3 regions of the Marivirga salinarum genome follow, and region 1 is predicted to be linked to each of the others. Evidence: riboswitches for the same ligand, from Rfam matches in the RefSeq annotation. Region 1 holds a riboswitch; each other region holds the start of a gene.
What was found. Region 1 has a riboswitch for S-adenosylmethionine ahead of metH (methionine synthase). Riboswitches for the same ligand answer to the same signal wherever they lie in the genome.

Region 1 (7,648 bases):
CACCTGCTGTAGCAATTACTTCTATTCCATTCTGGCCCATAAGCCCTAATTCCAGGCCATCACGCACTAACTCGTGATCATCCACAATAATGACCTTGATGGTGTTACTCTCATTCATGCTACAAATTTTAAAGTAAAGGTTGTACCAACGTTTTCTTTACTCTCTACCAAAATTTCTCCTTTCAGACGATCCATTATATCTTTGGTAAGTGATAGCCCCATTCCCATTCCGCTATTTTCATTCGCTTTCATTTTCTCATCTGAAAACAAAATGCCTTGTTGCTCTTTTCCAATTCCTATCCCATTGTCGTGGATAGTAAATATAATAGCACCATTTTTACGAGTAGCATATAAGTTGACTTCCCCTCCCTCCTCGGTAAATTTAATCGCATTATTTATTAAATTTCTGATGACGGTCTTGAATAATTCAGGGTGCGTATGAATAACAAAATCATCTTCCAATTTATACTCTAATCGGATTGATTTATTTTCTGCCAATGGGGACAGCAATCTAAATACTTGTTCAATCATCGGCTCTACGGCTAAATCTTGCAATTCAAGCCTTTCTTTTCCAATTTCCTTAGAAGCCCATGCCAAAAGATCGTTCAGCTGTGTTTCCACCTCTGCCGCATTAGTTTGCATTTTCTTTAAATAATGACTGATTTTAGCTTTATCCAAGTGGCTTTGATTCTCAACAAGCGCCTCTGTCATATTTCTGAATGCAGAAACTGGGTTTCTTAAATCATGCGAGATGATGGCAAACAATTTATCCTTTGTAGTATTTAGCTCTCTTAGCGCAGTGTTTTTATCAGTTAACAAAGTGGCATTTTTTTGTTTTTCTCTATATCTGACGTAAAATAATATCGCCAGGGCGAGTAAGAACGATACTGCCAAAATTAGAATTAGCCTAAACCTTCTTTCATTCTCTGCCTGTACTTTTTGCAGGGCTGTTTTATTTTCTAATAATTCTATTTTTTGCTCTTTGCTGCGCGTATCATATATTTTGGATAAAGATAAAATGGTATTTTGCCTTTTTTCCAAATTCAACGAATCAGTATAGGATAGATATAACCTTAAATCCTCAATGGCTTTTTTATTTTGTCCTATGGTTTCAAATATTTCCGAACGTAATTGGTAAATCTCACTTAATGCAGCTTTGTGATCCTTCGTTTTAAGTCTACCAATAACTTCGGTTAGATGGCGGATTGCATCATTGGTATTACCCATTAAATAATTGGCCTTTGCAACGATCATTAAGGCCTCAACATCATACTGATTTATGGTTTCGCTTTCAAAGTATTGCTGTAAACGGTACCCTAATTCACGAGCTGAATCAAATCGTTCCTGCTTCAATAATATTTTGCCTTTGACCAACCAGTTTTTATGTAAAGACAAAGAGTCGTTTATACTGATAGCCTGTCTGGTCGCTTTTTCAATAAAGAAAACGGCACTATCGATAGCACCTGTTTCCATGTAGGCATCGGCTAATTTTCCTAACCTAAGGATGAGCGTATTGTGATTATCTGCCCTCGTTTTTTCGACCTTTAAGCCATTCTTATAGTAAATAACTGCTTTTTTAAATTCGCCCATTCTGAAAAAAAGACTTCCTAGGTCAACCAAGTCATAAGCTAAAGCAACAGAATCCTGCAATTTGAAGTTGATTTCATATGAACGCTGGAAATACTCTTCAGCTAATTCAAAATTATTAAGATGCGTATGAATATTCCCTAAATGAGACAGTTGGGTAGATATCTCTGTAGAATCATTTGCACTTCGTGAAATTTTAAGGGCTTTCTCATAATAGGGTAAAGCTTCTACATATTGGCCTAAATATAAATAGCAGAAGCCTGCGTGACTATAGTTTTCTATGAGATAGACTGTATCAATCTCTGCTTCAGCAAGGTGCTCAATTGCTAACAAATAGCTTTCTAAGGACGCGTTTACGTCATTTAAGAAATAGAGCGCATCCGCTTTAATCTGATAAATTCTAGCACGTTTGGGTAAATTTTCTAGCTGCAAAAGTGAATCAGCTATCTTTACTACCTTATTAAAATCTTCGTTTTCGTAGTGTTTAAGCAACAGCAGCTCATTTTTATCCTTAGTACTTCCTTGGGCAGAAATGCTAGAATAAGATAATAGAAGAAAAAAAAGGATTTTGATTGCTTTCATTTAACTATAGTGAAAGCTCTAAAATACAAGAGAATTTTTCTAATTGATTGTAAAAAATAGACAATTAATGATATAAATTATTTTGTAATAGAAATTGTATCCAATTACTGTCCAGATTATTTATTTGATCTGGCGTACTTCCACTAAATTTTTGAATTGCTTTTATTAAATGTGATTGATCATAATAGCCCGATTTCGTCACCAAATCCATTCTATCAACACTTTGGTTTTTGATAATTTCCAATATGGCTGATTCGAATTGGGTTATACTGAAATATCTTTTTGGAGTAAGTCCAGTATACTTTTTGAAAAATCTGTAAAATGTTTTAGGATGCATTCCAACTGATTGGGGCACTACAGCAATTTCATATTTCCCTTTGCTTTTTTCGGCCAACTGTATGGCTGCTAATATTTCTGTACTATATTTCTTTTTACTATTGCTTAATTGCATCAGTAAGGCGCGATCTAAGGCGGATTTAAAATTTGTACGATTCACCTCATCAAAGTGAATATCATGATTAGAAGATTTGTACCTAACTATCTGATTGAGATTTTTTTTCATGTCAAAATCAAACAAATAATGTAATCCAACAGGAGTGAATTCAATCGCTATCACTTCCACCATTCCTGATGAAAACCTGACTTCTAGAGGAGTATCAAAACAATGCCTAACGCTAATTTTTGCCTGTTCGTAAGTTGAAATTTCCGTATTCAATTTCACTTTACCTCGTTTTAAAATCAAAATTTGATTCCTTCTATCGGCTGGAATCCAAAGTGGAGAATCCGGTGCTTCAAAAGATAAACTCAAATAGAATTTTACATAAGGACTTAAAGCCTTTGTAGGCTCTTCGTATTGAATGCTTTTGAAATTGATTGAATCCACTTACCGTTTGATGATTTTGACCACTCAAATTAAATTCTTTTGGCCAATAAAAAAAACCTCTGTATCACTACAGAGGCTCATGAAATAATCAATACTACTTACGGTTAATGTAATGTTCTTATTAAAGCTGGACTATTGCTAGCTACTCCTATATTTTATTGACTCAAAACAAACTCATATGTTCCATATTCACCTCTGGCGGTTTCTTCTTGGTAAACTATTGTAATTTTCAAGCTAGAATTATTAACTGAGGCGGTAAACAACCTTCCATCCTGGCGAACAAACTCGTCTTCCGTTTCAGCACTCTCAAAATCATAAGTACCGCTACTTGGCCATACTGGCGATCCATTATCAGTTGTATAGCTTTTATCCGAAATGGTCAAACTGAAATTTGAAAAATCTGAAATGACTGTTTGATCTTTCCTCACTTCGGTAGCTGTCCATTTACCTTGTAAACTTTCAATAATTTCATTTTGCATCTTTTCATTCGGTGGTGGATCTTTCGGAGTACATGAATTTATCAATACCATCACCAATGGAATCAAAACAACGCATTTAATTATATTCTTCATCTTAAATATTAATTTATGTTTTAGTTTGAATTATATTTCTATAAAGGCAATAACTAGTTTTCATACTAATTACTGCCTTTATAAAATTTTATTGTTTTACAAATCTATGTAATTGTGAATCTCTATCCGCTCGGATAAAATATAGACCTGAAGGCAATTCACTTACATTTATTTCTGTTTGAGTTCCTTCTGTAGAAACTTGCTTCAATAATTTACCTCTTGCATCATAAATACTCAATTCTTTTGAACTTTGATTATGCTCCATTTGCAAGATATCTTTTGCTGGATTAGGATAAATAAGCGTAGCATTCGATAATGATTTATCGTTTGAAGTCACACCTCCAACAGTATAACTTTCTTCTAGGCTACATCCGTTTTCATCCGTAACTATTACTGTATACTCACCTATTTCCAATTCATTAATAGATGATGTGGAAGCATCTGTATTCCAGCTATAGCTATAATCGCCAGTTCCTCCAGTCACGGTAAGACTGATGCTTCCGTTTCCAGTAATGCTATTACTATTCACAACTTCTGCCTCTATTTCTAGCGCATCTGGACTGTCAATAGTAATGGTGGTACTGGCTGTACATCCATTTATATCTGTAACTTCCACAGTGTACTCACCTGCTGCCAATTCTGTAAATATATTGGTTTCAACAGCTTCTGCTCCAGCTAAACTGTAGCTAAAAGGTGCCGTTCCTTCTGTAGTTTCAATAGTAATTGTTCCGTCCTTAGATCCTGAACAACTAACATTTGTCACAGAAGCAGAAGCATTGAAATCCAAACAAGGATCTTCTAGTACTTCAAAACTAATAGTAGCAGATGCCGAGTTGTAATTACTATTTCCTGCTTGGCTCACTATCACTTCTACTGTCCCAAGAGTTCCATTTAAAGTTAGAGTAGTACCTTCAATAGTTGCTGGTCCACTTACTTCATAAGTTAAGTCTAAACCACTAGTAGTAGATGCTTCTACTTCAAAAGGATCATCATTACTAAACTTATCCGAGATTTCTGAAATAGTGACTTCTTGATCAGCTTTATATACAGTTAAAGTTTGTTCAACAGGTATAGCCGCTTCGAATTCAGCATTACCCGACTGAGATGCCGTAATAATAGATTCACCTGCACCAATAATGGTAACAAGATTTCCATCAATTGTAGCCACTTCCAAATTACTTGAAGTATAACTTATTTCTAAACCTGCAGATGAAGACGCTTCTAATTCAAAAGTTTCATCACCAAAAGTTTTTTCAGGTAAACTACTGAATGTGATTTGTTGCCTTGCAGCATTGTAAACATTCCAAGTAAACCCATCTTCAGTTTCAAATTGTCCAGATTCCCAAAGAATTAAAACTGTTTCCTCAGCTTGTAATTCTAAACTAATTTCAGATTGATAAGTAGAATTTGAGGCATCATCATTTTCTGCTCGAATTGCTCCTCCACAACTATCGTAAATTTTAAGGATAGTGTCTTTGTCACTTGACTCAACAGTAGATGATATTTCATAGGTGCCTGCTTCATTAGCAGTAAAACTATACCACTGAGGAGTAAAGTCAGCTTGATACTGTCCTTCTTCTACTACTATAGGATCAGCACAAATATCACCCGCTACAGGGTCAGTTAATAACAAGGACCAATCAAAGTCTCCACCGGTTAAATTATTAAATCTAAAATAATAATCTGTTTCAGGCTCTGGCTCTAATGCAAAAACAGCACTATCTCTTGTCTGTAACACGCTACTATTATAGCAATTACTTATATAAACGGACATTTCCACACCAGTCCTCGAGTTGGCTTGTAACTTCTTTCCTGCAACATCAGCAGGAGTTGTATACTTATACCAATAGTCTTGCATCTCAGTAGCAGGAAGTGAATTTGTACCTAATGCAGCTGTATTAGCAATACTACAATCTTGACCTACTTCAGGAACTTCTACTTCTATAGTCCATTCGAAATTAGTTTCCCCACTAAGGTTTAGTCTAATAAAAAGTTCTTCATTTGCTTGATAGCCTGTAGTATAAAATCCTGAACCACCTGTAACATTACTTTCATCTGTTAAATTGTCACAAGTTCCTTTAAATATAGTTGCATCAACCATAAAAGGCCAGTCAAAATAAATACGTGTATCATCTAAATCAGGCATAGTAAAGGTATACCAGTAATACTTACCTTCTTCTGCAGGCATAGTATTCGTCCCTTCATTAGCTTCAACTGCTAAATCACATATATCTCCTGTTTGAAATTCAGAAACATCTAAAGTCCAATCAAAAGGTTCTGCATTACCTGCATTTATTCTAATTTTTATAATTTGGCTAGGTTCTGCATCATAATAAATAACCTTTCCATAGGATGAGGTTAAGTATTCAGTATATCCATCACAACCAGAATATAATCCTACAACATTGGAATTAGGTAAATCGATTGTCAATTTACCACCACTTTCAGGCATAGTAAATTCATACCAGTAGTAATTATCATCTGGTGCAGCTGCTTGGGTATTCGTTCCTACTGTAGCGGTAACTGCAGTTGAACATTCACTTTGACTATAGCTTAAAAAGCTATAAGAAATTAAAATTAATAATAGATAGAGTTTTCTCATTTATAAAAATTTTTAGTTGATTAAATCGCAAAACTAGATCGCTTAACAGTCTAATCAAAAGTAATTCGAATGTAATTACGGAAGTAATTAAATGTTGAAACATACATTTTATAAGTAATTAAAAACTAGTAAAGGTTTAAAACCAAAAACCTACTAAATTTCTAATTTTAATCCATTTTTTCACTTAAACAATGGTAAGAAGCGATGATTTGACTATACATTTTGCTCTTTAAAATTTATAAGAATTTTTAGTCTTTATTTTTAATCAAGATGGTTATCATTTTGCCTTCAAGGCAGATGAATTATTTAAAACCGAAAAATAAATTTTTGAACTTTAATTTTAACGTTTCGGTTTTTATGCTTTACTTTGAAACACTTATCCAGAAAGACTGAGGGAATGGGCCCTTTGAAGTCTTAGCAACCCTTCCAATGCAATTGCAAAAGGAAACGGTGCTAACTCCCATCTTGACAACTTTTAATGGTCAGGAAAAGATAAGAAGCAGCCTTTCTCATGGCACTTTCTGGATGCAAAATCATAAATATTCAGAATGAGCCGATTTTCTAAATCAATTCTTCAAGATAAAATTTTAGTACTCGATGGTGCAATGGGCACTATGATTCAAAACTATAAACTCTCGGAAACTGACTACCGTGGAGAACGTTTTGCCGATTATCCTTCCGATTTAAAAGGTAATAATGACTTATTATCCTTAACCCAACCTCAAATTATAAAAGATATCCATAGGGCATATCTCGATGCTGGAGCGGATATCATTGAAACCAATACCTTCAGTGGCACTACCATTGCCATGGCGGATTATGATATGCAAGATTTGGTTTGGGAACTCAATGAACAATCTGCCAGAATTGCGCGTGAGGTAACAGAGGAATATTCGGATAAGCCTAGATTTGTTGCAGGTTCTATAGGCCCTACCAATAGAACTGCTTCCCTGTCTCCTGATGTAAACAGACCAGGATTTAGAGCTACTTCCTTTGATGAATTAAAAATAGCTTATAAAGAACAAGCAGAGGCTTTAGCTGCTGGTGGAGTAGATATATTTCTAGTTGAAACTGTTTTTGATACACTGAACTGCAAAGCCGCTTTAATGGCTATACAGGAATTGAAAGAAGAAAAAGGAATCAATATTCCGGTGATGGTTTCTGGTACTATTACAGATGCCAGCGGCAGAACACTATCCGGTCAAACCGTTGAAGCATTTTGGAATAGTATCCGTCATTTTCCTTTGCTAAGTGTGGGATTCAATTGTGCTTTAGGGGCTGACCAGCTCAAAACCTATTTACAGCAATTAGCTAGGATTTCAGATGTAGCCATTTCCTGCCACCCGAATGCGGGATTGCCCAATGAATTTGGGGAATATGATGAAAGCCCTTCAGAAATGAGCGGCATTATCAAAAGCTATT
Region 2 (7,648 bases), 2.2 Mb from region 1:
AGCAGTAGGAAGTCAGGCGAATGTTGGCGGTGCTGCTTCAGCCCCTATAGTAGCAGGTGCTTTTCATCCAAGCTTAGCTCCGGTTGGAGTACTTTTGGCGGTTTTAGGATATGCCTTAGGTACTTATGCAGCCTACATTTGCGGATTGTTGTTGCAGGCGGCTGCGGCTGTTTGATTGAATTTGAAAAAGAACTTATCAAAATATTCTAATCCCATTTTTATATGCAATTACGAAAATGAACTCTAAAAAATGGATGTTGATTTCTGTATTATCTTTTTGTGTTATGACAATTGGAATTAAAGAAATAAGCGATAATGTCAATTCATTTCAGATTATATTTTTTAGATCGTTAATTGGATTACTCACCATCTTTATATTTTTTAAAAATAAATTATCAAGACCAACATTCTCCATTATAAAGGGACATTTATTTAGAAATATATTTCACCTAATAGGTCAATACGGCTATATAGTAGGGATTATTTATTTGTCATTGGCTGAAGTAACCGCTATTGAATTTTCAGTACCAATATGGATATTGATAATTGCTTCTGTCTTTTTAAAAGAAGAAATGACAAAATCTAAAGTAATGAGTATCATTTTAGGCTTTATCGGTGTCCTAATAATAATTAGACCTGGTTTTGGAATAATAAATACTAACTCAATTATTGTATTATTATCTGCTATTAGCTATGCAATTGCTCATGCTTCAACTAAAAAATTGACCAAAAAATATAAGCCTTTAGACATAGTTTTCATTATGTGCTTAATTCAAATTCCTATTTCATTTGGACTTACCATAACAGAGATTAGTTTGCCTAATATAAGAGACTTTTCATTTTTACTTATTGTGGGAATATCAGCCATTACTGCTCATTTTACATTGGCTAAAGCTATGATGGATGATGATATTAGTTCTATTATATCAATTGATTATTTTAGACTTCCTATCTTGATATTGTTAGGTATATTACTTTATAATGAAAACTTCAATGCTGCCTACTTAACTGGTGGAACTTTGATATTTGTTGGAAATTGGATTAATAAAAAAGCACAAAATAAAAACTAACATTTCACCGCTAGCCCCAGCTCGAGCTAAAGTCAGTAAAGAATGCAAATAATAAGATTTAAAATTCAATTTACTAGCAAACATCTACCTTAACTCTATTTAAATAAATTTCATGTTTATATTCTAGTTTTGAGTTCTCTTTTGATAGAGTTGAATCGTGAATTCTGTTGCTTAAATGGTATTTTGCGAGATTTTAGGCTGTTATTACTCATTTTTTGAATCAAATATTTTTTCAAATGCATTGTACGCTGCAATGTGTAAAGCATCACCATGAGTTTTATCTTCTAAAAAATCGTAAAACAGCTTTGTATTTTGATTTTTGTTTTTGTTTAATTTTTCAAATAGTTCCTTAGCAGTACGTTCCATTACTTTACCTTCTTTTCCTACTGCTACATATATTGATTTGTTGGAATCATAGGATCTTGGATTACTTTCCAATAGATTCTCATTATCCCACCATAAACTTGGACTGACAATAATGTAATTGTCGAAAAGTTCTGGTTTTTTGAATAATATTTCAGTTGCCAATAATCCACCTAAGGATTGTCCAATTATTGTTTTATTGGAGCTTGTTCGATACGATGAATCAATAAAAGATTGTAATTCGTTTTCCAAAAAGCCTATGAATTTTCCTGATTTTCCAGAGGTAGGAAATTCTTCTTGGTCAAGTTCTCTTTCAGAAGGATATGTAAAATCTCTTTTTCTATCAACATTTGCAATTCCGACCACTATGGATTCTGGAATCATATTAATCCAGGGAAAAGAGACAAACTGAACTATTCCAGAAATATGAATAAAGTCTTCATCTATTGAGCCATCCAGCAAGTAAATCACGGGATATGTTTTTGAACTGTCAGCTTGATAATTTGAAGGTAAGTAAATATTTAGGGTTCTGGTTTCACTCAATATTTTTGACTTGATATTAACTATTTTACCTATAGTGAAATCAGTTTCGCTAATTTTCTCAGGTAATGCTTGACCAAATGATAAGTTGGCTATCAACAGTAGTATAATGCTTAAAAATTTATGTCTCATAAACTACTTTTCAAATTGGATTCAATGCCATAGATCGAATCTTTGAACTGTAAAAGTATAAAAAAATAAGAATTCTCAATCGTGGTAATCTGCAGTATTGCCCTGACTAGCAAAACCTTCCCAGTTCGTTGTGCCAAGATAATATATAGCAACATTTCAAGCAAATTCAAAAATAATCCCCACTCAAATTTGGAATTATAGAAAAGCTGTCTCTATATTTGAGGCATCATATCGGTTTCGACCGATTTATATAGATGAGGTGAGAGAACAGGCTCGTTGACCCTCTGGCAACCCCCAAGCAATTTGGAAAGGTGCCAATTCCTGCCCAACGAAGGGAAATATAAAACGGTAAAACAATGAACAAACAGAAAGTTTACATTTCGCACAATCTCCAAATTGATTTATACGATCAATCATTGGAATTCATGTCTATTTCTAAATCTACTAATCAAATTAACATTTGCTGTTGTAGCAACTGCTGTTGTTGATTTCCAATTTAAGCTTTTGGGGAGTGGGTAGAATTTGTAAAGGATAGAATCCTAAGCAATTCCCAAACGCATTTTAGAAGCTTATCCAACTCAATTTTTGTCAAACTTAATTTCCTCCAGTGGGAAAACTATAACCAATATAATTATGTCTCAACATTTCGAAACTCAGGCTATCCGTACCCAAGCTGCCCAAAGTGGCAACAGAGAACATGCTGTGCCACTTTACCTTACCTCATCCTTTACTTTTGATAATGCCGAACAAGCAAAAGCATTATTCAATGATGAAGAAGAAGGTAATATTTATTCGCGCTTTTCAAACCCGAATAGTTCCGAACTAATTGATAAAATGGCTCGATTAGAGGGCTTGGAAGATGGTTTTGCTACCGCAACTGGCATGGCGGCCATGTTTGGAAGTATGGCGGCATTGCTCCAGCAAGGCGATCATATTTTGGCAGCAAGGTCATTATTCGGCTCTACCCACCAATTATTGACGCAGATTTTTCCGAAGTGGGGCATTTCTCACACTTATGCGGACATCAGCAGAACACATGAATGGGAAAGCCTGATAAAACCGGAAACTAAAATGATTTTTGTGGAAACGCCCTCCAATCCTGGTTTGGAAATCATTGATTTGGAGTGGTTGGGGAAATTGGCGGAAGCGCACAATTTGATTTTGGTGGTGGATAATTGTTTTGCCACTCCCTACTTGCAGCAACCTGCCAAATGGGGTGCTCATGTTGTTTCCCATAGTGCCACCAAATTTATTGACGGACAAGGTAGAGTTTTAGGCGGTTTGATAATGGGCTCCAAAGAATTGATTAAAGATGTGCGCTTTTTCAGTCGCCACACTGGGCCAGCTATTTCGCCTTTTAATGCATGGGTGCTCTCCAAAAGCTTGGAAACTTTGGCGGTACGTATGGACAGACATTGCGAAAGTGCATTGAAAATAGCTGAATATTTAGAGGGACATACCGAATTAGAAAGCGTGAAATACCCCTTCTTGAAATCGCACCCTCAGTTTGATTTAGCCAAAAAACAGATGCTAAAAGGAGGTGGTATTCTCACTTTTATTGTGAAAGGAGGAGGCGAAAGATGCAGTAAATTTATAAATAATCTACAAATGCTTTCGGTTACGTCCAATCTTGGTGATACGCGCTCTATTGTGACGCATCCTGCTACGACCACTCACAGTAAGTTGAGTAAGGAGGAACGACATAGAGTGGGAATTGCCGATGGACTAATCCGATTATCGGTCGGGTTGGAAAATGTGAATGATATAATTGAAGATATAGAACAAGCACTAAAAGGTTCTAAATAATGGAATTAAGATTAGAAAATAAGATCTGTTTTATGATGTGTTGCAAGGCTCCTCCGGATGCTGCATGATATCGCTATACCCAAATTATAGTGCCTCTTGCAGAATCCAACCTTCCGCAAGAGGCATTTTTTTTACTCAAAAAATCAAAATTATGACACTATTAAATGAAAACTTAACATTGCCGAAGCCAGCTAAAAAAGACATAGCTGAGCTTAAAAATAAAATTGAACTCTTCCGATCTGGTCAGATTGATGAAGAGAAATTCAAAGCCTACCGATTAACCCGTGGGGTTTACGGACAAAGACAGCAGGGCGTGCAGATGTTCCGATTAAAAATTCCTGCTGGGAGAATTACTACTAATCAATTGCGAGTAGTAGCTGATTTGTCAGATCAATATGCAACAGGGAATATACATTTGACCACAAGACAGAATATTCAATTTCATTATGTAAAACTGGATGATTCTCCAGCCATCTGGACAGCACTAGAAGCTTCCGGCTTAACCGCCAGGGAAGCTTGTGGGAATACGGTTCGGAACATTACCGCAAGTCATAAGGCAGGTATTGATCCACATGAGCCTTTTGATGTTACGCCTTATCTGGATGCAGTATTCCGATTTTTCCTGAGAAACCCGATTTGCCAAGAGATGGGCAGAAAGATTAAAATTGCTTTTTCATCCAGTGAAAAGGATACGGCTTTTGCTTTCATTCATGATTTCGGATTCATCCCGGTCTTGAAGAAAAATGGGACAGAAGAAGAAAAAGGATTTCGAGTTTTGGTTGGGGGTGGATTAGGTGCACAAACTATTTTGGCTCAGGAATTCTTTGAATTTCTTCCTGAAAACAGATTGATCACTTTCCTGGAAGCGGCACTAAGAGTTTTTGACCGTTTTGGCGAGCGGGAGAAAAGGATGAAAGCCCGCTTGAAATTCCTCATCAAGAAAATCGGACTGGATGAATTCAGAAGATTGGTGGAGGAAGAAGAAAAAGTATTGCATCCCAAGCCATTGGATTTGAAGCCTAGTGCAATTAAAGAAGCAAAGCCAGAGAAAATCTATTCCACCTTCGATGTGAAAGATCAGTGGGCTTACCAACAGTGGTTGGACTCCAATGTTTTTGAGCAAAAGCAAGAAGCTTATTATGGAGTTTTGGTAAAAGCACCTTTGGGCGATATTGATCACGTAACAGCCAAAAAATTAGCGGATGTGATTGACGAATTTGTGGGGGGAGATCTGGTCATCAGTGTATATCAGGGCTTAGTCATTCGCTTTGTCCGAAAAAATGCTTTGCCGGTTTTATTCGAAAAATTGGGCGAACTGGGACTAAATCAATCCGGTGCGGAAAGCTTTGCCGATATCACCGCTTGCCCGGGAACGGATACTTGTAATTTGGGTGTCACCAATAGCACTGCCTTGGCGGATATTTTGGAAAAATTCTTATTGCAGGAGTTCCCGCATCTGGCGCATAGTAAACTGATTAATACCAAAATCAGTGGATGTATGAATGCTTGCGGGCAACACATGATTGCTGGCATTGGATTGCACGGAAGCTCCATCAAAAACAAGGCAAAAGTAGTGCCTGCTATGCAAGTGGTTTTGGGTGGTGGATTGAGAGCAGATGGAACAGGCTTGGCAGCAGAAAAGGTCATAAAACTGCCGACTAAAAGAATCCCAGAAGCTTTTAGGGTTCTGCTGAAGGATTATGAAGCCAATGCCAATGGTGCTTTTTACCCTGATTATTTTAGAACAAAAGAAAAAAAGTACTTCTATGATTTACTGAAGCATTTGGGTGATCTGACTGACATCAAACATGAAGATTATATCGACTGGAATCGAGATCAAGAATTTACTCCTGAAATTGGATTGGGAGAATGTGCCGGAGCCAGCTTCGATTTGGTCAGTACCATTTTCAAAGAGGCTGAGGAAAAATTGGTGGCTGCCTACGAGCAATTGCAGGAGGCTGAGCTGGAGCATGCTTTATACAATAGCTATAATGTTTTGGTCACCACCGCCAAAGCCCTTTTGCTGGCGGAAGACGTGCAATGTAATACCCAAGCAGGCATCATTGCAGATTTTGATACACATTTTGTGGATACCGAAAAGTTTAAACTGGAAAGTTCATTTGCTGACTTGGTTTACCAGATAAAATCACAAAAACCAACGGAGGAATTTGTAAAGCATTATCTGAAATCTGCGCATCAATTTTTGGAAGAAGCCAAAAGCTTAAGAGGAATAGAATCAACAGAAAAGAAAGTCATTAATCATTTTTATAAAGCATAATCATGGAAAAGAAATTAAGTTTAGTAGGTGCTGGGCCGGGAGATCCGGATCTGATCAGTGTGAAAGGAATCAAAACATTGGCGCAGGCTGATGTGGTATTATATGATGCTTTGGTGCATCCCGAATTATTAAATTATGCACCATCAAAAGCATTGAAAATCTATGTAGGAAAGCGAGCAGGAAAGCACAGCTATAAACAGGAAGAAATCAATAAGCTGATTATTGAAAATGTGTTTAGCCATGGGCATGTAGTTAGATTAAAAGGAGGAGACCCTTTTATTTTCGCAAGAGGAAAAGAGGAAATTGATTATGCCGAGAGTTTCGGGATTGCCACTCAAGTGGTGCCCGGTATCTCCAGTATCAATTTAGCAGGGATGTACGGTCTACCTTTAACCACTAGGGGTGTGAACGAAAGCTTTTGGGTAGTGACGGCTACCACCAAAAGCGGGGGTTTATCCCGGGATGTAGCCAAAGTAGCGGAAACTACCGCCACGGCAGTCTTTTTAATGGGTTTACGAAAAGCTGCGGCTATTAGTACGGCTTATGCACTGCAAGACAAAGCCGATTTGCCTGCTGCCATTGTTTCCAATGGCTCTTTGGCAAATGCTACAGTTTATCGGACAACGGTAGGGCAATTAGCGCATACTATTAGCGAGCAAAAAGTGGCTTCTCCAGGGATCATCTTAGTAGGGGAGTCGGTAGCACAGCAAAATGATTTTTCCACTATCAAAAACTTACAGCAGCATGTCACACAGATCTGAAGAAAACCATTTGTTCCCTGCTTTTCTAAAACTGGATAAAATCCAAACGCTGGTAGTGGGTGGAGGATATGTAGGCTGGGAGAAACTGCAGGCTTTATTAAAAAATGATCAAGAAGCCAATGTAAAAATAGTAGCTCCTGAAATTAGGAATGAGATTAGGGAAATTGCAGTGGTTCACCCCGCCATTAAGTTGGTTGAAAAGAAATATGCGCCAAGCGATTTGGAAGGCATTAATCTGGTGATAGGTGCCACTAATTTTTATGAAGTGAACCAGCAAATTTATCTGGATGCCAAGACAAAAGGAATTTTAGTGAATGTGGCCGATACTCCCGAACTCTGTGATTTTTACCTGGGGAGCACTGTAAAAAAAGGTAATCTGAAAATCGGGATTTCCACCAATGGGAAATCGCCCACATTTGCAAAAAGGCTAAGGGTAATTTTGGAAGAAGTGCTGCCCGATAATACGGATGAGATCCTGCAAAATCTGGCAGAGATTAGAAAAGGTTTAAAAGGTGATTTTGAGAAAAAAATGGAGGTGCTAAATGAAATCACTGCCTCCTTTGTACACGATAAAAAGGAAAATTGATATGGACAGCATCAAGGGGTTTTCGCTTGCTGATTTTGAAAACTATTCCATAGAAGATAGGGTGCGCTGGGTATTCGATCATTTTGCTGAGGACGAGATTCTGATGACTTCC
Region 3 (7,648 bases), 1.7 Mb from region 1:
CGATAAAAGGAAGAAAATGAATCCCAAATTATATTTTTATTGGATTATTGCTGTAGTTGAAATTATAGCTTTAACATTCGAAATTGATATACTTCATCAAATTGCAAAGCCTCTTTTGATGATTTCTCTTCTTATCTATTTCTGGGATAAATCTGATATTCGTAAAAATGAAAAATGGGTAAGTTTTGTCACTTTAGCATTAGTTTTTAGCTGGATTGGTGATATTATGCTTCTCTTTACTTTTAAACATTTTATGTTCTTTTTCGCTGGATTAAGTGCTTTTTTAATTACACACATAGTATTTATAATAGCTTATAAAAAGGCGACCTATAAAGACAAACTGAATATTAAATGGTCATTTTTTCCATTTGTAGTTTTAGGATTTATTCTATTAATGGCTTATCTCACTTTACCTTATGTAGATAGTGTAATTCAAGTCCCATTGGTTGTGTACGGAATTATACTAAGCCTAATGATATTGGCTGCTTGGTTTAGAAAAGGCGAAACCACGGATGAAAGCTTTCAATTAGTAGTTTTAGGAGCTGCGCTATTTATCATTTCTGATTCAATTTTAGCCATCAACAGATTTTCACATACTATTCCTTTTGCAGGCGTTGCTGTAATGGGAACATACATAATTGCCCAATGGCTAATAGTAAATGGATTATTAAAACATAACAAAAAGCAGGATAATCAATCCATATAAAAATAGAAAATCAACTGCTTTTTCGATATTATATTTTGTTTAAAAATTAATTTCAATATTTTTAATTTTTATTAGCGTTAGGATTTGTTTATTTCAAAAAGCTTTTCCTACATTTGAAGTGTTATTTCGGTAATCAATTTATAACGAAGAGGTGAGAGACAGGCTCGTTGACCCTCTGGCAACCTGAATCAAGGTGCCAAATCCTGCCCGATATTGGGAAATATAAATTAACAATTATGAACAACTTACAATTCTTCGCTTTCAGCGATCACATCAAACAAGCCACTTCGGCAAAGAATTCATTTTCAATAAATAAAGCAACTAAGCTTAATCCCATTAATCCTATTGCATACATGCGAATGTGTATGTGCTGTTGTTGCTAATCAACAACTCAATTCTATTTGGATTCATTTCGATAATCTAAAGGGGAAATCACACCCTTTTCAGTTTTAAGATTCATTTCGAAATTCTTTTAATCCGCTAAAAATCAATTGTTTAATAAAATTTAGTGATTCAATCAGATACCCTGAACGGCTCACAAATATTTAAATATTCATTCAAAAAATATATTCATCTTAAATTTTAAAATTATGTCAACTACACAAAAATTCGAAACCTTACAATTACATGCTGGTCAGGAAATTGACCCAACTACCAATTCAAGAGCAGTTCCAATTTATCAAACCACTAGTTACGCATTCAATAACTCAGAACATGGAGCAAACCTATTTGGCTTGAAAGAATTCGGTAATATCTATTCAAGAATAATGAATCCGACTAATGATGTATTCGAAAAAAGAATTGCAGCACTTGAAGGTGGCGTAGCCGCAGTTTCTGTTGCTTCTGGTCAAGCGGCACAATTCATTGCCTTGAATAATATTTTAGAAGCTGGAGATAACTTTATTTCCTCAAAATATCTTTATGGCGGTACTTATAACCAGTTTAAAGTTTCTTTTAAGCGATTAGGAATTGAGGCAAGATTTGCTCCCGATGAAGAAGTAGAATCTTATGAAAGCTTGATTGATGAAAATACAAAAGCTATTTATTTGGAAACTATCGGCAACCCTACTTTCAATATTCCTGATTTTGAAGTAATTTCTGCTTTAGCACGAAAGTATGATTTGCCTTTAATCGTGGATAATACATTTGGAGCAGGCGGTTACTTGTTTAGACCTATTGAGCACGGAGCTAACATTGTAGTAGAGTCAGCCACAAAATGGATTGGAGGACATGGAACATCCGTTGGCGGAGTAATTACTGATGCTGGGAATTACAATTGGGGTAATGGTAAGTTTCCTCAATTTTCTGAGCCTTCAGAAGGTTATCATGGATTGAATTTTTGGGAAACTTTCGGAGAGGGGAACCCATTAGGGCTACCCAATATTGCTTATGCTATTAGAGCAAGAGTAGAAGGCTTGAGAGATTTCGGTCCCGCCTTAAGTCCATTCAATAGTTTTCTTTTGCTACAAGGATTAGAAACGCTTTCTTTGAGAGTACAAAGAACGGTGGATAATGCCTTGAAATTAGCTTTTTGGTTAGAGAAACATCCTTTGGTTGAGAAAGTAAATTATCCAGGATTAGAAAGTAGTAAATATTATCAACTGGCAAAAAAATATCTTCATAATGGTTATGGCGGTGTTTTATCTTTTACGCTCAAAGGAGATAAAGAAGAAACCAAAGCCTTTGTGGATAATTTGAAACTGGTAAGTCATTTAGCAAATGTGGGGGATGCAAAAACACTGATTATTCAACCTTCGGCTACAACTCACCAACAATTATCAGATCAAGAGCAATTATCTGCAGGTATCACTCCGAATTTATTGAGAGTTTCTGTAGGTATAGAGCATATTGATGATATCATTGGTGATTTTACGCAATCATTTCAAAAAGTCAAAGAAGAATCCTATGCCACAGCATAAATTACCTTATCATTTTCAACTAGAAAACGGGCAAACTTTGCAAGCGGCCTCTCTTTACTATGAAGTTTTAGGGGAGATTTCAGAAAATAAGGAGGTAGTTTGGGTATGCCATGCTTTTACAGGAAGTGCCACCGTTAAGGACTGGTGGGCTTCCCTTTTTTTTGAAAATGGTGGATTTATTGATTTGGAAAAGCATACAGTGATTTGTGCTAATATGCTTGGATCATGCTATGGAAGTACTGGACCTGATTCAATTTATCCTGAAAATGGCGCAATTTATAGAGAGAAGTTTCCGGAATTAAATAACCGAGATGTTGTCAAAGCTTTTATTGATCTGCGAAAAGCACTTAATGTTTCTAAAATTGATTACCTAATTGGAGGATCATTGGGTGGACAACAAGCTTTGGAATGGTCAATTATAGAACCTGAAGTGATATTAAATCAGATTTTAGTCGCTTCCAATGCTAAGCATTCTTCTTGGGGAATTGCTTTTAATGAATTACAAAGGCAAGCCATTGAATTAGGTGAAAATGGTAATAAGGAGGAAAAACAAAAAGCATTGTCTTTAGCCAGAAGTATAGCTATGCTTAGTTATAGGAGCTATGAAGATTTTGAGAATAACCAATTTGGGAAAAGTGAGCATGGAGATTGGAAAGTTGCTTCTTATCTAAAATATCAAGGAGAAAAGTTCAATGGCAGATTTAGTATCAATAGCTATAAAATTCTTTCCAAAATGATGGATGCACATAATATTGCAGAATCCAGAACCGATAATTTAAAAGAAGTATTAGGTTCGATAAAAGCCAAAACTTTATGCATTGGAATTGATAGTGATAATCTATTTCCAATAGAGGAACAAATATTTATGAGCGAAAATATACCAAATGCTAATCTAGAGGAAATAGAATCCCTTAAAGGGCATGATGCTTTTTTAATTGAGGGAAATTTGATTTCCCATTTCATCAAAAAACATTTAATTAATACTTTATATGAAGAAATTTAAAGCAGGCTTATTCGGGTTGGGAGTAGTAGGCTCTGGAGTTTATAAAGCTTTACAGCAAAATGGAAAATACGGTATTTCAATTGAAAAAATTGCCGTTAAAAATATTGATAAAAAAAGAGATTTAGAATTACCCAATGGAATACTCACCACTGCGGCAGTTGAAATTCTTGATAATACTGATTTAGATATCATCATAGAATTAATAAACGATCCTGAAGAAGCTTTTAGCATTGTAAAAAAAGCTTTTAAAAAAGGGAAATCAGTAGTGAGTGCTAATAAAAAGATGGTGGCACTATATCATAAAGAAATTCTGGAATTACGTGAAAAACATGGCGTTAAATTCTTTTATGAAGGAGCGGTTTGTGGAAGTGTCCCCATATTAAGATTGCTCGATCAGCATTATAAATCAGATCAAGTAAACTCCATCAAAGCTATAGCGAATGGAACTTGTAATTTCATTTTATCAAAGATGGTAAGTGAAAATCAGGGTTATGACTTAGCATTGAAAGATGCTCAGGATTTAGGCTTTGCAGAATTAGACCCCTATTCTGATGTAAGCGGAGAGGATACTCGCTTTAAATTATCCATCATGATTTACCATGCTTTTGGCCTATTTATACATCCAAATGAAATTCCTTTGCAGGGGATTAATTATTTGGATGAAAATATAAAAGACTTTGCTCAAAAACATCATTTGAAAATAAAATTGATTGGGGAGGCTCAAGAAGTTAATGGTAAAATCACTGCTAAAGTAGAACCACAATTAGTAAATGAAAGCCATGATTTCTATAACATAGAAAATGAATATAATGGGATTTTGGTGGATGCTGTATTTGCTGGTGAGCAGTTTGTTAAAGGAAAGGGAGCTGGGAGTTTTCCCACAGCTTTAGCCGTATTGTCTAATTTGAAAGATTTGAAATATGATCTGGCAGTTGCAAAAATCGCTAAGAAAGAAATAAAGAGTTATTCAAAAAATTCAAAAACCGAAATTTATTTTATAGCTGGTTTTAATGATAATTTCAATTTTCAGGGGCTGGAAGTTTTGAATAAAGAGGAGGGTTATATCCTAGCTAAGGGGCAATTTGATTATTTGGAAGAATTGAAGAAGGGAAATCCGGATTTATATTGGGTTCAACTTTCTGAAAATATTTTTGAAGAACTAGTAAATCAAGAAGCATTGATTTAGGGATACCATCTTTTTTAGTTTACTTTGGCTTTACAAAAAAAATAAAAATCCAAAATGAAAATCGCAGTTCTATCCAGAAATTCAAATTTATATTCCACTAGAAGGCTATTAGAAGCCATAGAGCAAAAAGGTCATGAAGCTATTCGCCTAGACCATATGCGCTGTGATATTATAATGGATGAGGCGGGTCCTTCCATATATTATCATGGCGAAAAATTAGATAAAATTGATGCAGTGATCCCAAGAATTGGGGCATCTGTTACCTTTTATGGAACTGCAGTTGTTCGTCAGTTTGAAATGATGAAAACTTTTAGTGCAGTGGATTCTTTAGCGATTACCCGTTCCAGAGATAAACTGAGAAGTTTGCAAATTTTGTCTCGATCAGGCCTTGCAATGCCAAGAACAGCTTTTACTAATAGTTCTGAAAATGCAGGTGATTATATCTTAGAGCACCTTGGCAAAGCACCAGTAGTTTTGAAGTTATTGGAAGGAACTCAAGGATTAGGGGTTGTGTTGGCAGAAACTAGAAAAGCTGCAGTTTCTGTAATTGAAGCTTTTGAAGGTTTGAAAGCCCGTGTAATCATGCAAGAATTTATCAAAGAAGCTGGAGGAGCTGATATTCGTGTTTTCATAGTAGATGGAGAAGTAGTAGGTGCAATGAAGCGTCAAGGAAAAGAAGGTGAATTCCGTTCGAATTTGCATAGAGGCGGTTCTGCTAATGTGATCAAATTAAGCCGAGCTGAAAAAGCAGCGGCACTAAAAGCAGCTAAATCAATGGGCTTAGCAATTGCAGGTGTTGATATGTTGCAATCCTCAAGAGGACCATTAATCTTGGAAGTAAATTCTTCACCAGGCTTGGAAGGAATCGAAAAAGCAACAGGGATAGATATAGCTGCCAAAATTATTGAATATATAGAAAGGGGGAAAGACAAGAAGCGCTTACCAAAGGATAATGTAAAAGCTTGATGCTTCTATAGATTTCTCAGAACCGTTCTGTTTACGATTTTAAACAAAAAAAGAGGATTTACCATTTGATAAATCCTCTTTTTTATTTTATACCAGAATCTTGATACTAGATACTGACTAAGCTACTCTAAGATTTTTATATTTCGATTTCTCGAATTTAGAAGCAGCATATTTTTCATCTATGATCAATTCTGTTCCTGATGATTCTCCATCAAACTCAAACATCGCATCTGTCATAATGACTTCGCAAATAGATCTTAAACCTCTTGCTCCCAATTTGAATTCAACTGCTTTCTCTACAATATAATCCAAAGCAGAATCTTCAATTACTAATTTGATACCTTCCATATCAAACAGTTTGGTATATTGTTTCACCAACGCATTTTTTGGATCAGTTAAAATTAATTTTAAAGTATCCTTACTTAATGGATCTAAGTGAGTCAAAACTGGCAATCTTCCGATCAATTCAGGAATCAATCCGAAATTTTTCAAATCTTGAGCCGTGATGTATTGAAGAAGATTTTCTTTATCAATTTCTTCTTCTCTAGTATCTGCTTTAGCAAAACCTAAAGGAGTTGTATTCAGTCTAGAAGCTATTCCTCTACTGATTCCATCAAAAGCACCACCGCAAATGAAAAGAATGTTTTCAGTGTCTACATTGATCATTTTCTGGTCAGGATGCTTTCGTCCACCTTGTGGTGGAACATTTACTGAAGTTCCTTCCAATAATTTCAACATAGCTTGCTGAACACCTTCACCACTTACATCTCTAGTGATTGATGGATTGTCCGATTTACGAGCAATTTTATCTATCTCATCTATGTAAACGATTCCTCTCTGGGCAGCTTCTACATTATAATCAGCGGATTGTAATAATCTAGTCAGAATACTTTCGACATCTTCACCTACATAACCTGCTTCAGTTAAAACGGTAGCATCAGCAATACAAAACGGAACCTGTAAAATCTTAGCTAAAGTTTTAGCCAAGTAAGTTTTACCAGTACCAGTTTCTCCTACCATAATAATATTAGATTTTTCAATCGTCACATCATCTTTAGTAGATTTTTGCATCAATCTTTTGTAATGATTGTAAACTGCAACAGACATTACTTTTTTGGCTTCATCTTGGCCTACAACATATTGATCCAAATGATTTTTCATTTCAATTGGACGAATCAAGTTGAATTTCGGGTCTTTAGAGGATGACTTTGTTTTAACTTCCTCTTGCAGAATTTGCTGAGCTTGAGCTATACACTTATCGCAAATATGCGCGTGTATACCTGATATCATCAAATCAACATCTTTTTTGTTGCGCCCACAAAAGGAACAGGTTACTTGTGTTTTGTCTTCAGCCATATTACTTTCTCACTAATACTTCATCAATCAATCCATATTCCTTAGCTTCCTCCGCTCTCATCCAGAAGTCCCTGTCAGAATCTTTTTCTACTTGCTTATAAGTTTTTCCGCTATGCTTAGAAAGGATATTATATAAATCCTCCTTAACGGATAATGTCTGTTTCAAGGAAATTTCCATATCGGAAGCTTGTCCTTGCATTCCACTCATAGGTTGGTGAATCATGATTCTTGCATGCGGCAATGCTGATCTTTTCTTCTCAGCTCCACCTGCCAATAAAACAGCTCCCATACTTGCAGCTAATCCAGTACAGATAGTTCCTACATCAGGAGAGATGTAATGCATAGTATCGTAAATCCCTAAACCAGCATATACTGAACCACCTGGGCTATTAATATAAAGACTAATGTCTTTTTTAGCATCCACTGATTGCAAGAATAATAGTTGAGCGGTAATTACGTTCGCGATATTGTCATCTACTTGCATTCCCAAGAAGATAATTCTATCCATGATT

Region 2: it holds a riboswitch for S-adenosylmethionine, as region 1 does, so the genes downstream of both, QYS49_RS00205 (trans-sulfuration enzyme family protein) here and metH (methionine synthase) in region 1, are expected to answer to the same signal.
Region 3: it holds a riboswitch for S-adenosylmethionine, as region 1 does, so the genes downstream of both, QYS49_RS16755 (O-acetylhomoserine aminocarboxypropyltransferase/cysteine synthase family protein) here and metH (methionine synthase) in region 1, are expected to answer to the same signal.

The regions. Positions count from the first base shown of each region.
Region 1 covers NZ_CP129971.1:2,305,191-2,312,838, reverse strand. The annotation lists gene QYS49_RS09780 (response regulator transcription factor) at 1-118, opposite strand, end outside; gene QYS49_RS09775 (ATP-binding protein) at 115-2,169, opposite strand; gene QYS49_RS09770 (AraC family transcriptional regulator) at 2,234-3,052, opposite strand; gene QYS49_RS09765 (hypothetical protein) at 3,208-3,624, opposite strand; gene QYS49_RS09760 (T9SS type A sorting domain-containing protein) at 3,713-6,226, opposite strand; SAM riboswitch class I at 6,600-6,725, shown strand; gene metH (methionine synthase) at 6,775-7,648, shown strand, end outside.
Region 2 covers NZ_CP129971.1:35,125-42,772, reverse strand. The annotation lists gene QYS49_RS00220 (DUF819 family protein) at 1-175, shown strand, start outside; gene QYS49_RS00215 (DMT family transporter) at 237-1,070, shown strand; gene QYS49_RS00210 (alpha/beta hydrolase) at 1,275-2,105, opposite strand; SAM riboswitch class I at 2,349-2,452, shown strand; gene QYS49_RS00205 (trans-sulfuration enzyme family protein) at 2,739-3,911, shown strand; gene QYS49_RS00200 (ferredoxin-like domain-containing protein) at 4,063-6,189, shown strand; gene cobA (uroporphyrinogen-III C-methyltransferase) at 6,192-6,950, shown strand; gene QYS49_RS00190 (precorrin-2 dehydrogenase/sirohydrochlorin ferrochelatase family protein) at 6,934-7,536, shown strand; gene QYS49_RS00185 (phosphoadenylyl-sulfate reductase) at 7,538-7,648, shown strand, end outside.
Region 3 covers NZ_CP129971.1:3,994,308-4,001,955, reverse strand. The annotation lists gene QYS49_RS16760 (lysoplasmalogenase) at 17-706, shown strand; SAM riboswitch class I at 842-935, shown strand; gene QYS49_RS16755 (O-acetylhomoserine aminocarboxypropyltransferase/cysteine synthase family protein) at 1,297-2,625, shown strand; gene QYS49_RS16750 (homoserine O-acetyltransferase family protein) at 2,612-3,628, shown strand; gene QYS49_RS16745 (homoserine dehydrogenase) at 3,615-4,814, shown strand; gene rimK (30S ribosomal protein S6--L-glutamate ligase) at 4,869-5,780, shown strand; gene clpX (ATP-dependent Clp protease ATP-binding subunit ClpX) at 5,898-7,136, opposite strand; gene QYS49_RS16730 (ClpP family protease) at 7,138-7,648, opposite strand, start outside.